Regions from separate parts of the Thioalkalivibrio sp. ALgr3 genome, predicted to be linked through region 1. Evidence: riboswitches for the same ligand, from Rfam matches in the RefSeq annotation. Region 1 holds a riboswitch; each other region holds the start of a gene.

Region 1 (4,147 bases):
GTCGGAGGTGACCTGAGCGCCGCCGCCGAGGATGGTGACGTTGGGCAGGTGCTGGATGCCGTAGCTGACCTCGCCCGGGAAGGCATCATCGCGCAGCTCCAGCGTATCGGTACGGAAGCTGACCGCCGTCCAGGCCTTGCTCTGTGCAGTGCCGACGGTGTGCGGACCGGCGAACCGATCCCGCTTGAGAGCCTGAGTGGTCCCGAAGCGGTCGACCACCGCTGCGGTTACCTGTGCGTTGCGATCACGACAGGCATCCACCGCGGCCTCGACGGCCTTGGTCGCGATTTCGGGTGTCAGGCTGGGGGTGTTGAACGTGGCCGAATCGGCATGAACGGGCGCGGCGGCCAGAGTCATCAGGCCGCCGGCCAACAGTGCTGAACGCATGGATGGGGACATATCAACCTCCAGGGTTGTGTGGACTCCACCCATTCTTGTAGGCCCCGTACGGGGATTTGGCAAGCTCCGTTTCGGGACGCCCGCCACGTTCCGGTCCGGCTCAACGGTTTCCGCAACCGGCGCGGCCGACCGCCATCAGGCCACCCGGCCGACCCGCTCGGACACCGCATCATCGGCCATCACCGGCGGGTACTGGCGAGCGAGCTCGCGCGCCGCCAGCACGAAGGTGTTCACCTGCGTGGCGTGCTCGCGCAGCTTGTGCGCCAGACCCGGGTCCTCGCTGACCTCGTCCACCACCACGCCGTCCGGGCGCTCTTCCACGTGCACTTCGATGCGCCCGCGCTGCTCGAAAAGGGTGCGATACAGCGGATCACGGTCACGCAAGTGTGCGCTCTCGCGCAGCCGCCGATGCAGTTCCGGCACGTGCACCCGCAGCAGCGCGGCGAGTTCCGGATCCGTTGCCGTCGTCACCGTCCGGGTACCACCCTCGATGAACTCCAGCTCCCTCCGGATTGCGTCGTGGGACTCCAGCAGGCGCTGAAAGACCACCTGCTCACGCTCGTGCTGCTTGCGGGCTTCGGCGTCCAGGTGACCGCCGCAATCGATCATTCTCAGGTGCATCGTCATGGTCTGTCGGCCTCTTGCTGATGATCCTGCCCGGAAGAAGCAATCTCCCTGCCAACTCGTATTTCCCGCCATGACGCGGCCACATGCCGATGCCGCCGATCAGCTGACCACTCAAACTGCGAATATTGGCAGTCACTAATAAATGAAAATGCCACCTGTGACACCCGAACGCTCGCAAGTCACTGTCAAAAGGGGAAAATTATCTCCAAAAAATTTTCGAATATGGATTGATTCCAATTTGCGGCCGTGTATAATTCCCATTGTCGAGTCGACGGCAGCTCAGCGTCGGTTCGCCATGCAGGGGCCCCCTGGCCCCTTCTCTCCTCCATCTCTTCTGGATTTTGCCGTCGGCTCTCGGTGCCCCCCGCACCGACCCGGCGGCCCTTTTTTAATCCACCCGAATGGATCCCTTTGCAAACCACATGCCAGGCACTGACCGCGGCCACGACCGTGGGTCACCCGGACACTGTTGGTTTGACACCACACATTAGCCATCACTAATATTCCGTCTCCCCCGGGTGCTTCGTCGCCATCCCGACGACGAGTGAAACGGGAAGTCCGGTGCGTGCCCGGCCTCGACCTGCGCACAAGTCCGGCGCTGCCCCCGCAACGGTAGGCGGGTCACGGCAGACCCTCGCGAACCACTGCGAAGAACGCGTCCGTTCAGGGCGTACTTCGCGGGAAGGTGGTCTGCCCCGGAGCCAACGGCTCCAGCCCGCAAGCCCGGAGACCGGCCCGGAGGACAACGGAGAACCGCGGGGAGCGGTATCACCGGGCGAATCGGCATCGCTGCGCATCGGTTCACGACGCGCCGACGATGGCGCACGCCCGCACCCCCGCGGTCGACACCCACGACCACGGCGCACGGGCGGTGCGCAAAGAGAGTTCGCAATGTTCCCGAAGAAGATGTTTCCCGCGGCCCTGCTGGGCGGTGCCGCGGCCGTGCCCTTGTTGCTGGCGGCACCGCCGGCCACCGGCGAAGAAGACCCCGACGATTCCGCACGGGTACTGCCACAGGTCACCGTAACGGCGGCGACCCGCACCGAGCGTCTGGTGGAGAACACGCCCGCCTCCACCGAAGTGATCACCGGCGAGGACATCCGTCGCAGCGGGGCGACCATGCTGGACGAGGCCCTGCAGGCCGGATCCAGCCTGTTTACCGGTGCCGACGGCAACCGCTTCTCGATCCGCGGCGGCGGCCGCGCCGACATCGTCTACATGCTGGATGGCCGCCGGATCAGCGGTACCTCCGGCCGGGGGTTCGAGCTCAACCGCATCCCGGTCAGCCACGTGGAGCGCATCGAGATCGTGAAGGGCCCCGGCAGCGTGGTGTACGGCTCGGATGCGGTGGCCGGCGTGATCAACGTGATCACCCGCCAGCCGGATGCGGGCTTCGAAGGCAGCGTGGAGCTGCAGGGCGGCATGCCCGCCAGCGCCGATGGCGGGGAGCGCATCAACGGTTCGCTGTTTCTGGGCGGCGGCACCCGCGACACCCGGTTCCGGCTGCTGGCGGATGTGCTGGACCGCGAGGCCTATTCCGAAGACGCCACGGCCGACGTGCGCATCCCCGAGCAGGGCGACCGGGTCCGGCCGTCGGAGTCCGGCGCGCTGGAGGATGACCACGCGATCCAGGACCGCTATGCCTTCGACGAGGACCGCCGCGAGAGCGCGCGGGTCTACAACCTGCGCGCCGACGTCAGCCACTGGTTCACCGACGACTTCAACGTGGAGCTGGAGGCCGGCCTGCTGCGCGAAGAGCGCGAGCGGCGCTTCCTGCACGAGCGCCCGCCGGTGGCCACCGGCTACACGAACAACAATGGCGATCCGGTGCGCGCCCTGCAGTTCCCAGCACAGCGCAGCGAGGACAGCGACCGGCGCGATCTGGCCGTGGCCGCCGAATGGTTCGTGACCGACACCCTGGAGCTGAATTACCAGGTCTACGAAAGCAAGTTCGAGATGGACCGCTCCAACACCTTCCTCGAGGCCGCGGACTTCGGCTTTGATGCCACCGGGGACAGCGAATTCGGCCCGCGCGAGGTCACCTTCACCGACCGCGTCCACGACTTCGCCGCCACCTGGCGGCCCGACGCCCGCCACACGGTACTGACCGGCTTCGAACACAAGCATCAGACCTACCGCGACCGCGAACCGGCGCACGAGCCGGAAGACGACCAGTGGGTCGGCGGGGTGTTCCTGCAGCACGAATGGGCGATCAGCGAGCGCCTGGATCTGGTCTACGGCGCCCGCCACGACGAGACCTCCACCGAGGTCGACAACACCTCGCTGCAGGCCGGCGCGGTCTATCGCCTGGCCCCCGAGGCCCGGCTGCGCGTGCAGTATGCCGAGGGGTTCAAGCTGCCGGAATTGCGTTCGTTCCACGTGGACACCCTGAACCCGCGCGGACAGCGGGTGCTGGGCGCCCATGTCGTCGATCCGGCTGTCGGCAAGACGCGCCATGAACTCGACCCCGAGACCAGCCGCAATGCCGAGCTCGGCATCGCCGGCGACCTGCGCCTGAGCGACACCACCACGGGGCATTACGACGTGGGCCTGTTCTATACCGAGTTCGATGACCGGATCGCGCAGACCCGGGGCGATGGCTACTACCGCACGTTCCGCAACGTGAGCAACGCCCGCGCCCGCGGCGTGGAGACCCGCCTGGGCGCGGACTTCAACTCGCAGGTGGAGCTGCGCCTGGGGGGCACCTGGATGGATGCGATCGATCGGGACAGCGGCGAGACCCTGAGCGACACGCCGGAACTCACCATGGTGGCGAGCGCACTGTGGACGCCCACGGAAGAATTGCGCCTGCAGCTGCGCAGCCGCTACGTGGATGAGGTACGCGTGGCCGGGGACGAATGGGATCGCTCGTTCACCCTGACCAGTCTGAACGTGGAGTACGCGCCGGCGGCCTGGGAGGACGTCACCCTGCGCGGCGGGATCGACAACCTGTTCGATGCCGACAATGAAAGTTCGCTGGCAGCGGATCCCGGCCGCTTCCTCCACGCCGGGGTCCGGTACGACTTCTAGAACATCTGGTCCGGGGACCGGGAGGGCTGCCTTGATGGGCAGTTCTTCCCCCGGTTTTCATGTCGTTTCTGTCACCACCCCGCAAGAACCG
Region 2 (4,147 bases), on a different contig from region 1:
TCGTCCACGTCACCAAAGGCTTCGACGCGATGCGAGTCCTTGTCCACGCGCGAGCCGTCACCCAGGCCGGTACGCCCCTCGTCACCCGTGCGGGTCGCGATCTTCGACAGTCGATTGCCCATGACCTTACCTCTGCTGCTGATAACGCAGTTTCACGAACGCGGCGCGGCCGGGGTTGTTATAACCGGCCTGGGTCTCGTAATCCCGATCGAAGACATTGGTCAGAGAGCCTTCCACCGTCCACTCGGGATCGAGGGCATACGCGGCGCGCAGGTTCATGGTGCCGTAGCCCGAGAGGCGCGTCTCGTTGTCGCCGCGGTCATAGCTGCGACTCCGGGCCAGGATGGTCCCACCCACGGAGAAGTCGCCGAACTGGCGATCCAGATCGAAGCGGGCCGAGACCGGGGCCCGGCGCGCCAGCTCATTACCCGTGTCCCGGTCCTCGGCGTCCAGCAGGGTCAGTGACACCCGCGAATTCCACGGCCCGAGGTCATGGCCGCCCTCAAGCTCCAGCCCGCGAATGCGCGCTTCGTCGACGTTTTCGGGCATCGGGAATCCCGTGATGAGGTCATCCACGCGGGTCTCGAAGACCGCGACGTCGACATACGCAAGACTCGCCGAGTACCTCGCTCCGAGCTCAAACGTTTCCGATTCCTCCGGAACCAGGTCCGGATTGCCCCGGAAGAATCCGACGTCCGGATGGTACAGGTCGTTGAACGTCGGGGCCTTGAACGCGGTGCCGTAGCTGGCGCGAAGCCGCAGGGCGTCCGTGGCCTGAAGACCCCAGGCAACCTGCCCGGTCGTCTCGTCGCCAAAATGCTCGTTGTCGTCGTGACGCAACGACCCCTCCAGCAGGTGATTCCCAAGGTCGGCCTGAATCAGGGCATAAGCAGCCACGTTATAGCGACTGGTTTCCTCATATTCTTCACCCCCCAGGAAATCCGGGTCGTCCACATCAATCCGATCCTCCCGGGCATCCAGACCTGCCGTTAACAGCAGCCGATCCGTCAAAGCAATCTCGTTCAGCCAGTCAACCGAGTCTCGGCGGGTGTCATATTGCGAACTAAAGTTTCCGTCGATATAGCGATCATTTTCGTCCCGACTGTGCGACACACTGATTTCAGTATCCCAGCGACTGGTAACCGGCATTCGGAAACCCGCACGGATTGCCGCATGCACAAAATCAGTGTAGTCATCACCCTCAGTACTATCGAATTCGGATTCACCTTCCGAGTACAAAACGTTCCCGAAGAGTTCGATCCCGTTGTCGAGGCGGTGGGCAACCTTGCCGGCCAGCGAGGTGTTGTCATAGCCATCCGGATCGTCGTCACCCACGTCGTCCTGCACGTCGATGCCCTCGGTATCGAACATACTGACGGACAGGCTGTAATCGGTGCGCCCGGTGCCGCCGGCCACACCGATTCCGGCCTCCCAGGTGCTGAAGCTGCCGGCGCCAAGGAAGGCATTGACCCGCGGCGGACCTTCGCGGCCCGCGCGGCTGAAGACCTGGGTCACCCCGCCGATGGCATCGGAGCCGTAGATGGAGGTGCGCGGCCCGCGCACGATCTCCACGCGGTCGATCTCCTCGGGCGGCAGGAACTGCCAGCTGGCACCGCCGGTGGTGGCCGACCCCATGCGCACGCCGTCGATCAGCATCAGGTGGTGATCGGATTCGGTGCCACGCAGGCGCACGCTGGACTGCTTGCCGAACGGGCCGGCGCTGGAGACGGAGACCCCGGCGCGTCCCTCCACCAGATCGGTGAACTGGCGCGGCTGCAGGCGCTCGATCTCTTCGCGGTCGATGACGGTCACCGAGGCGAGGGCCTCGTCGACGGTCTGGCTGAGACGGGTCGCGGTGACCTGAACGGGTTCCAGGGTCGCGGAATCGGGGCTGGTACCCGGCGCTTCGTCGGCCACGGCCGGGGACACGGCTGCAACGATGGCTGCGGAAAGGATACTGCGTTTCATGTCTTCGGATCTCCCGGCGAGCCGCCCGCACGCCGCTGGTTCACGGGGATCGCGCCGGCGCGAGGGAGGAAGACGAGGAACGCATTCCCGGCGGGAAACGGGTACGGGGACCCGTGGCGGGAACGGTCATCCGTCTCGCACGCCCTCCGCGTGCCGCACGACCATTCCCCGGCCGGTCTCCGGGCTGACGAGCGGGAGATTCCCGGCGGGCGGCGCCTTCCCGTGTCCATGACACAGTGGCATTCGGCCGCCAGCCTCGAGGATCCACTGCCGAAGGACTCCGGAATGGATCCGCGCTCGATCACCGTTGCGGGGGCAGCGCCGGACTCGCGCGTGAGCGCTCACCGGACTTCCCGTTTAACCCGGCGGCGAAACCGCCAGGGCACCGAGGAACGGGGCGCAGGGTACATGAGCCCCCCCTGATTTTCCACCCGTGCTCTCCGGCCGACCGCGCGGCGTTCAGGTCTGCCGCGCCTCCTCGGCCTGGCGATAGCGGGCGCCACGACGCAGCAGGCGGCCCCATTCCTTGTCCTGGACCATCGCGTCGAATTCCGGCGAGCGCTCGGCACGCAGGGCCACCGGGTGGGACTCGTCCCCGGTGTTCTGGGCCAGCATCGCCAGGCGCTCGGGGTTGGCCCCGTAGTGGGTCTCGAGAAAGCTGCGCATGCCGTCGGTCAGCGGCAGGTGGTAGACCCGGGTCAGGCGCAGCGCGAGCCACTCCGCCGCACGCCCGAGATCCTGGCGCACCATGCGCACCATCGCGGAGCCCAGCCCGGCCTTGGCGTCGGCGCTCATGCCCACGTACAGCCCGCCGAGATAGGCCGCGGGGCTGGAATAGATCGCCCGCTGGATACTGGGGTTGCTCAGCTCCACCAGCGGGTCGAGCAGCAGCGCCAGCTGGATGCCGATGCGCTTGGCGGTATCGCCGTCCAGCGGCTTCTTGCCGAAGAAGATGAAATCGCCCTCGCGCCGGATCTGCAGCTCCTCGAGATATTCACACAGACCGTCGGCCAGCCGGATCTTCTGATCATCGTCCAGTTCGATCAGCTCCTCCGACACCCGGATCCGCCGGGCCGAACGCTTCTGCCAGCGCTGAGCACCCTTGCGGTCCCGTTCGCGCCGGCGCAGGTTTTCCCAGCGTTCCACCGCATTGGCGTAACGGCTCTGCGCCTGCATCAGGCGGTCCCGGGCTTCACGCAGTTCTTCCACCTGCGACATCGCGGCACCGAGGATACGGCCGTCGGGGCTCTTCACGTCCGGCTCCGCCTCCAGCATGGTCCGCAGGCCGGCCAGCACCTGCTGTCCCATGACCGGCAGGGGTTCGCGCAGATGCTGCTGAGTGATGCCACTGGTCTCGCTCTGCGCCAGCAGCATCCCCAGCGAGCGGAGACGGCTGATCACCCCGGCCTGGGCCACGCGGAAGCGGTTGCTCTGGTATTCCAGCCGGTCCAGCGCCCGGCCCAGCTGCCAGGGCCCCGACCATTCGAAACTCAGGCGCTTGATTTGGCGCCCGTTAACCAGCTCGAAGGCGAGCACGAAGATCGCCTGGACATCATCCAGGGTGCAGCGCGTAAGGTCATCCGCATCCGCCGCGGAGAACAGGCGTTCGAGAAACTGGTCGATGCGGCGCACGCCGTCCTCGCGCGTCGGCGCGACCCCGCGCAGGCGGTCACGCAGCAGCTCGGCGAGATCCGAATCCTCGGCGTGCAGCCGCTCCAGCGCGGCCATGCGCGCGTCGGCGGTGGCCTCCACCAGGTCCGCGACCCGCGCATGCAGCCCCAGACGCCGATAGATCTCGATCTGCTCGGCGGTAGAGGCCAGCGTCGGGTCGCCGGTCATTTCGCGCACCGCGACCGCCACCGCCTCCGGGGAGACCTCCACCTCGTGTAGCAGCACCGCCGCCGACTGGCGCCGCCGCATGTCCGGCGTCATCTCGCCCATGGCCAGGTCACGGGTCGCGAACAGCAGATCCGGCAGCAGATCGATGGTATTGCGCAGCTGGACCTGCGAGCGCTCCTGACGCCGCCCGCGGGTCGCATCGGCGACAAAGCGCGCGATCAGGCCGATCACCCCGAACAGCAGGGTGTAGACCGCGAAGAAGACGAAGTTCTGGGTGGGAGCCGCATGGCCGAACCCGAGGAAATAGCCGCCCTGCATCGCGAGGAAGGTCACGGGGCCG
Region 3 (4,147 bases), on a different contig from region 1:
CGTGCCGGCATTCTCCGCCGCCGCCGCGACCCTGGGGCGGGAACTGACGGTGCCGGAGGTGGCGCAGTCGGTAGTCCTGACGCGCACGCCGGGACGGGCGTCCTCCATGCCGGAGCGCGAACGGCTGGCGAGCTTTGCCGCCACCGGGGCGACCCTCGCGATCCACCTGTCGCTGCACAATATCGAGACCGTGGTCGAGGACCTGCGGCCGCACTATGGCTGCGACTGCCCGGTGGCGATCGTCTTCCGCGCCAGCTGGCCGGACGAGACCGTGGTGCGCGGTTCGCTGGGGAATATCGCGGAACGGGCGCAGGCCCTGACCACGCGGCGGTCGGCGCTGATCCTGGTGGGCCCGGCGCTGGACCCGGGCGATTTCCGCGACAGTGCGCTGTACGACCCGGCGCATGTGCGCCGTTACCGTGGCATGGACGGGGACTGAGCGGCGGTGCCGCCGATCTTCCGCAGGCAGGAATGACTCCGGTGGAAGTTGTGGGGCACGGGCCTTTTCGCCTGCAAGCAGGCTCCTACATCGTCGCGAACTTGTAGGAGCCTGCTTGCAGGCGAAGGCGGGGCGCTCCTGGTCAGGATAACGGAAAGGGGCCGCCGGGCGGCGTCCCGCGTTTTCCCGCGTGGTTCAGCGGCGGCGGAAGTTGTCGTGGCAGGCGAGGCACTGGTGGCGTACCCCATTCAGCGCCTCGGTGGCACGAAGCTGGAAGGCCTCGTCCTCCAGGTCGTTGGCCGCCTCCACCTTGCGCTGCAGCTCGGTGGTCGCCTCGCGGTAGGCCGCCTTGTAGTCGGCGAACTCCGGGTCCTCCCAGGCCGCGGGCAGGGCCCCGGGTTCGCCGTCCCGCGCCGGTGTCTCGCGGGCGAACCAGGTGTCGACGTCGGCGGCCCGGCGCGCGAGTTCGTCGGCCAGGTCGGGCAGGCGTTCGGCGAACGGTGCGTCGTAGCGCAGGATCTGCTCGATGCTGCGGTAGGTGGCCGAGGTGCCCTGCATGCTCTGCTGACGGAAGCGCTGGAAGGCCTCGGTGGCGTCCACCCCGGCCGGGTCGTCCAGGGTCTCCGCAAAGTCGTTCCCCCAGGGGCCCGGCATCGGCACGCTGATCTCGTCTTCCGCGCCTGCGGTGCCGGCCGCTGCGAGCAGCAGGGCCAGCGACAGGCCGGCCGTCAGCGACCGGCGCGTGGATGGCATCCGTTGCATGGCGATTCTCCCTGTTCGTTCAGAAGCGGAACTGGTGCTGCAGGTGCAGCTGCCAGTTCGAGGTGTCGGTGTCGCGGTCCAGCCACATGAGCTGGGTTTTCTGCCGCTGACCCCGGTGGTACCAGTTGAGGCCGGCGCCCCATTCGCGCTGCCAGCGCTCATCCCCGTTCAGGTCGTCGCCGGCGTCGTGGCGCAGTACCGCGTGGCGGGCGGCGAGCTCGAGGCCCTCCAGCGGCAGCGACTGCGCCAGTTCCAGCTCGGCCCCCAGGTCGTGGTAGCTCGCGGTGCGGTCGGGGGAGACATTGCGGCGGTAGGCCGCCAGCGACAGCGAGGTATGGCCGAACTTGACCACCGCATCGGCGGTGGCGGTGACCCAGTCGGCGCGCTGCCGGTCGACCGTGTCCTCCTGCCCGCGGCTCCAGTCGCGCAGGTGGTTGCGGCTGGCGGCCTGAAGGCCGGCGCCCAGGGCAACGGTGCGCTCCACGGCCCGGCCCACCGTGGTGTTGTCGCGCGGGACCGATCCCACCGGGGCCCAGGCGCCGCGGGCGCTGAACAGGTGCGCGGAGGTGGAGGGCCGGTTGTCGCGCTGATCCAGGCGCCCGCGGCCGTCAAACACGCCGATGGCCCAGGCGCGGTCGTCGCCCGCGCCGCCCAGCAGGGCGAGGCCGGTGTCGCGTCCGGCCGGGATCTCGAACTGGTTGCCGGCGATGCTCAGTTCGGTGAACAGGCGGTTGGGGCCGCCGATGTCCCGCGCCAGACCGAAGGGGACGGTGAACTGGCCGGCCCGCAGGCCCAGGTGTTCGCCCGGGCCGTACTGCAGCCAGATGTCGCGCATGGACAGCTCGCCGCTGCTGAAATCCGGCTGCAGGCGAAAGCTCAGTTCGGGGTGGAACAGGGTGCCCGAGGTGTCCAGCCAGGCGCGCCGGAAATCGAATTCGCTGCTGGAGCCCTCCGGATCATGCTCGTAGCTGTAGCGGCCCTGGATCAGCGGATCCAGGGTGACCTGCAGGCCATCTTCCGCGTCGCCGAATTCGAAACCGGCCTGCGCCGGAGCGATGCCCGCGGCCGTCATCAGGCACAGGGTGGCCAGGGCCGGCACGGCAGGCCGCCCCGGTCGGAGATGGATACGCTTCATTGTTGTGTTGCTCCCCTGGACGTGCGACCCCGCACGCCGTGGATGAAACGACGCCGGCAGTCGGGCAAGGGAGCAGGGGGCGGCGGACACGCCGGCCCCGGCCCGCTCGGCCGCCCGCCGCGGCGTCGGGTTTCCTCCAGGCCGGTCTCCGGACTCGCGAAGGGGATGCAGGACATCCCGGGCGGATCGCCTTCCCGCGGGCATCCCGTGGATGCGCCGCAGTGGCACTGGATCCGCCTGTCTTCACCTACCGTTGCGGGGGCAGTGCCGGCATTGTGAACGTCGATTCACGCACCGGCTTCCCGATTATCCCCGGCGTCGTGGGCCGGGGCACCTGAAGGCGGGCGGACTGTAACCGCGTCCCGTCACGCGGGCAAGGGCGGAGCCGGGTTGATCTGTATCAAGGTTATGCAGGATTACACCGCCGGCCGGCCTGTGACGGGGGATGTTTCTTTTAGACTGAGTCCATGTGGTGACGGTTTGCAGCCGGGCCGCATCCAGACCAATAAAAAGGAGCGAACCATGCAGAAGAAGCGCATTTTCCGGGGGCTGCTCGTCTCGGCCTGTACGGCCGTGGCACTGGGCCTCTCCGCCCCGACGTTCGCCGGCGATTACGATCAATACCGCGACATGTTCGAGCCGCTGCCGGCCCTGCCGCCGATCCCGGCCGACAATTCCCTGACCGACGAGAAGGTGGAGCTGGGCAAGTTCCTGTTCTTCGAGCCGCGCATCTCCAGCTCGGGCGTCATTTCCTGCGCCACCTGCCACAACCCCGCGCTGGGCTGGGCCGACCGCATCCCGCGTGCCGTTGGGCATGCCGGCCAGGTGGGCGAGCGCAACAGCCCGACGGTGCTGAACTCCGGGTTCTTCGAGGCCCAGTTCTGGGATGGCCGCGAGGATGACCTGGAAGGCCAGGCCCTGGGTCCGATCCAGGATGCGGTGGAGATGGCCATGCCGCTGGAAGAGGCGATCGCGCGCCTGGAGGACTTCCCCGAGTACATCGAGATGTTCGATGCGGCGTACCCGGATTATGACGGCGACAACGTCGTGAACACCGATCACGTGGCCAAGGCCCTGGCCTCGTTCCAGCGTACCCTGAACACGCCGAACTCCGATCTGGACCGCTGGCTGGTGGGTGACGACGACGCGATGACCGAGCAGCAGAAGCGCGGCATGGCCCTGTTCGCGGACAACGGCTGCGTGGCCTGCCACCGTGGCCCGGCGTTGACCGACTCGAATTTCCACCAGATCCAGGTGCCCGGTTCCGAGGACAAGGGGCGCTATCTGGTGACCGGGGAGGAACGCGACAAGTACGCCTTCAAGACCCCGACGCTGCGCAACGTGGCCCTGACCTACCCCTACATGAACAATGGCGAGACCGAGACCCTGAAGGAAGCCATTGAAATCATGGGTCAGGAGATGCTGGACACCGACTTCACGGAAGACGAGCTGGAAGACATCGAGGCGTTCATGCACGCCCTGACCGGCGAGATGCCGGACATCACCATCCCGGCCCTGCCGTGATCCATCGGGGGCTCAGCGGCTGAACCCTGATGCCCCCTTCGTCGAGGCTTTCGAGGCCCCCTCCATGCGTGGAGGGGGCCTTTTTGATGGGTGCCGCTATTCCACCGTGATGGTGATTTTTTCGGAAACCACCGGCGGGTCGAAGCTGATGTGGCGATAGTCCATGAAAAGCAGCTGCAGGGTATGGGTGCCGGGCTCCAGTTCTACCTCACCTTCGGTCTGACCACCTCCGAAGTGGTGTTTGTGGTCCGTGAAGGGCAGGGAGGCATCCAGGTCCACTTCGTCCA

What was found. A riboswitch is a leader RNA that binds a small molecule or an ion and turns the genes downstream of it on or off. The one in region 1 is predicted to bind cobalamin.
Region 2: linked by a shared signal. The riboswitch ahead of C998_RS0107410 (TonB-dependent receptor domain-containing protein) and the one ahead of C998_RS0111495 (TonB-dependent siderophore receptor) in region 1 are both predicted to bind cobalamin.
Region 3: linked by a shared signal. The riboswitch ahead of C998_RS0107310 (porin) and the one ahead of C998_RS0111495 (TonB-dependent siderophore receptor) in region 1 are both predicted to bind cobalamin.

What each region holds. Positions count from the first base shown of each region.
Region 1 covers NZ_KB897990.1:6,979-11,125, forward strand. The annotation lists gene C998_RS0111485 (heme-binding protein) at 1-399, opposite strand, end outside; gene C998_RS0111490 (hypothetical protein) at 535-1,026, opposite strand; cobalamin riboswitch at 1,526-1,780, shown strand; gene C998_RS0111495 (TonB-dependent siderophore receptor) at 1,918-4,056, shown strand.
Region 2 covers NZ_KB897980.1:88,020-92,166, forward strand. The annotation lists gene C998_RS0107405 (cob(I)yrinic acid a,c-diamide adenosyltransferase) at 1-122, opposite strand, end outside; gene C998_RS0107410 (TonB-dependent receptor domain-containing protein) at 127-1,968, opposite strand; cobalamin riboswitch at 2,121-2,373, opposite strand; gene C998_RS0107415 (hypothetical protein) at 2,428-4,147, opposite strand, start outside.
Region 3 covers NZ_KB897980.1:65,771-69,917, reverse strand. The annotation lists gene cobM (precorrin-4 C(11)-methyltransferase) at 1-439, shown strand, start outside; gene C998_RS0107315 (cytochrome c) at 635-1,201, opposite strand; gene C998_RS0107310 (porin) at 1,221-2,336, opposite strand; cobalamin riboswitch at 2,458-2,689, opposite strand; gene C998_RS0107305 (cytochrome-c peroxidase) at 2,859-3,860, shown strand; gene C998_RS0107300 (DUF4399 domain-containing protein) at 3,957-4,147, opposite strand, start outside.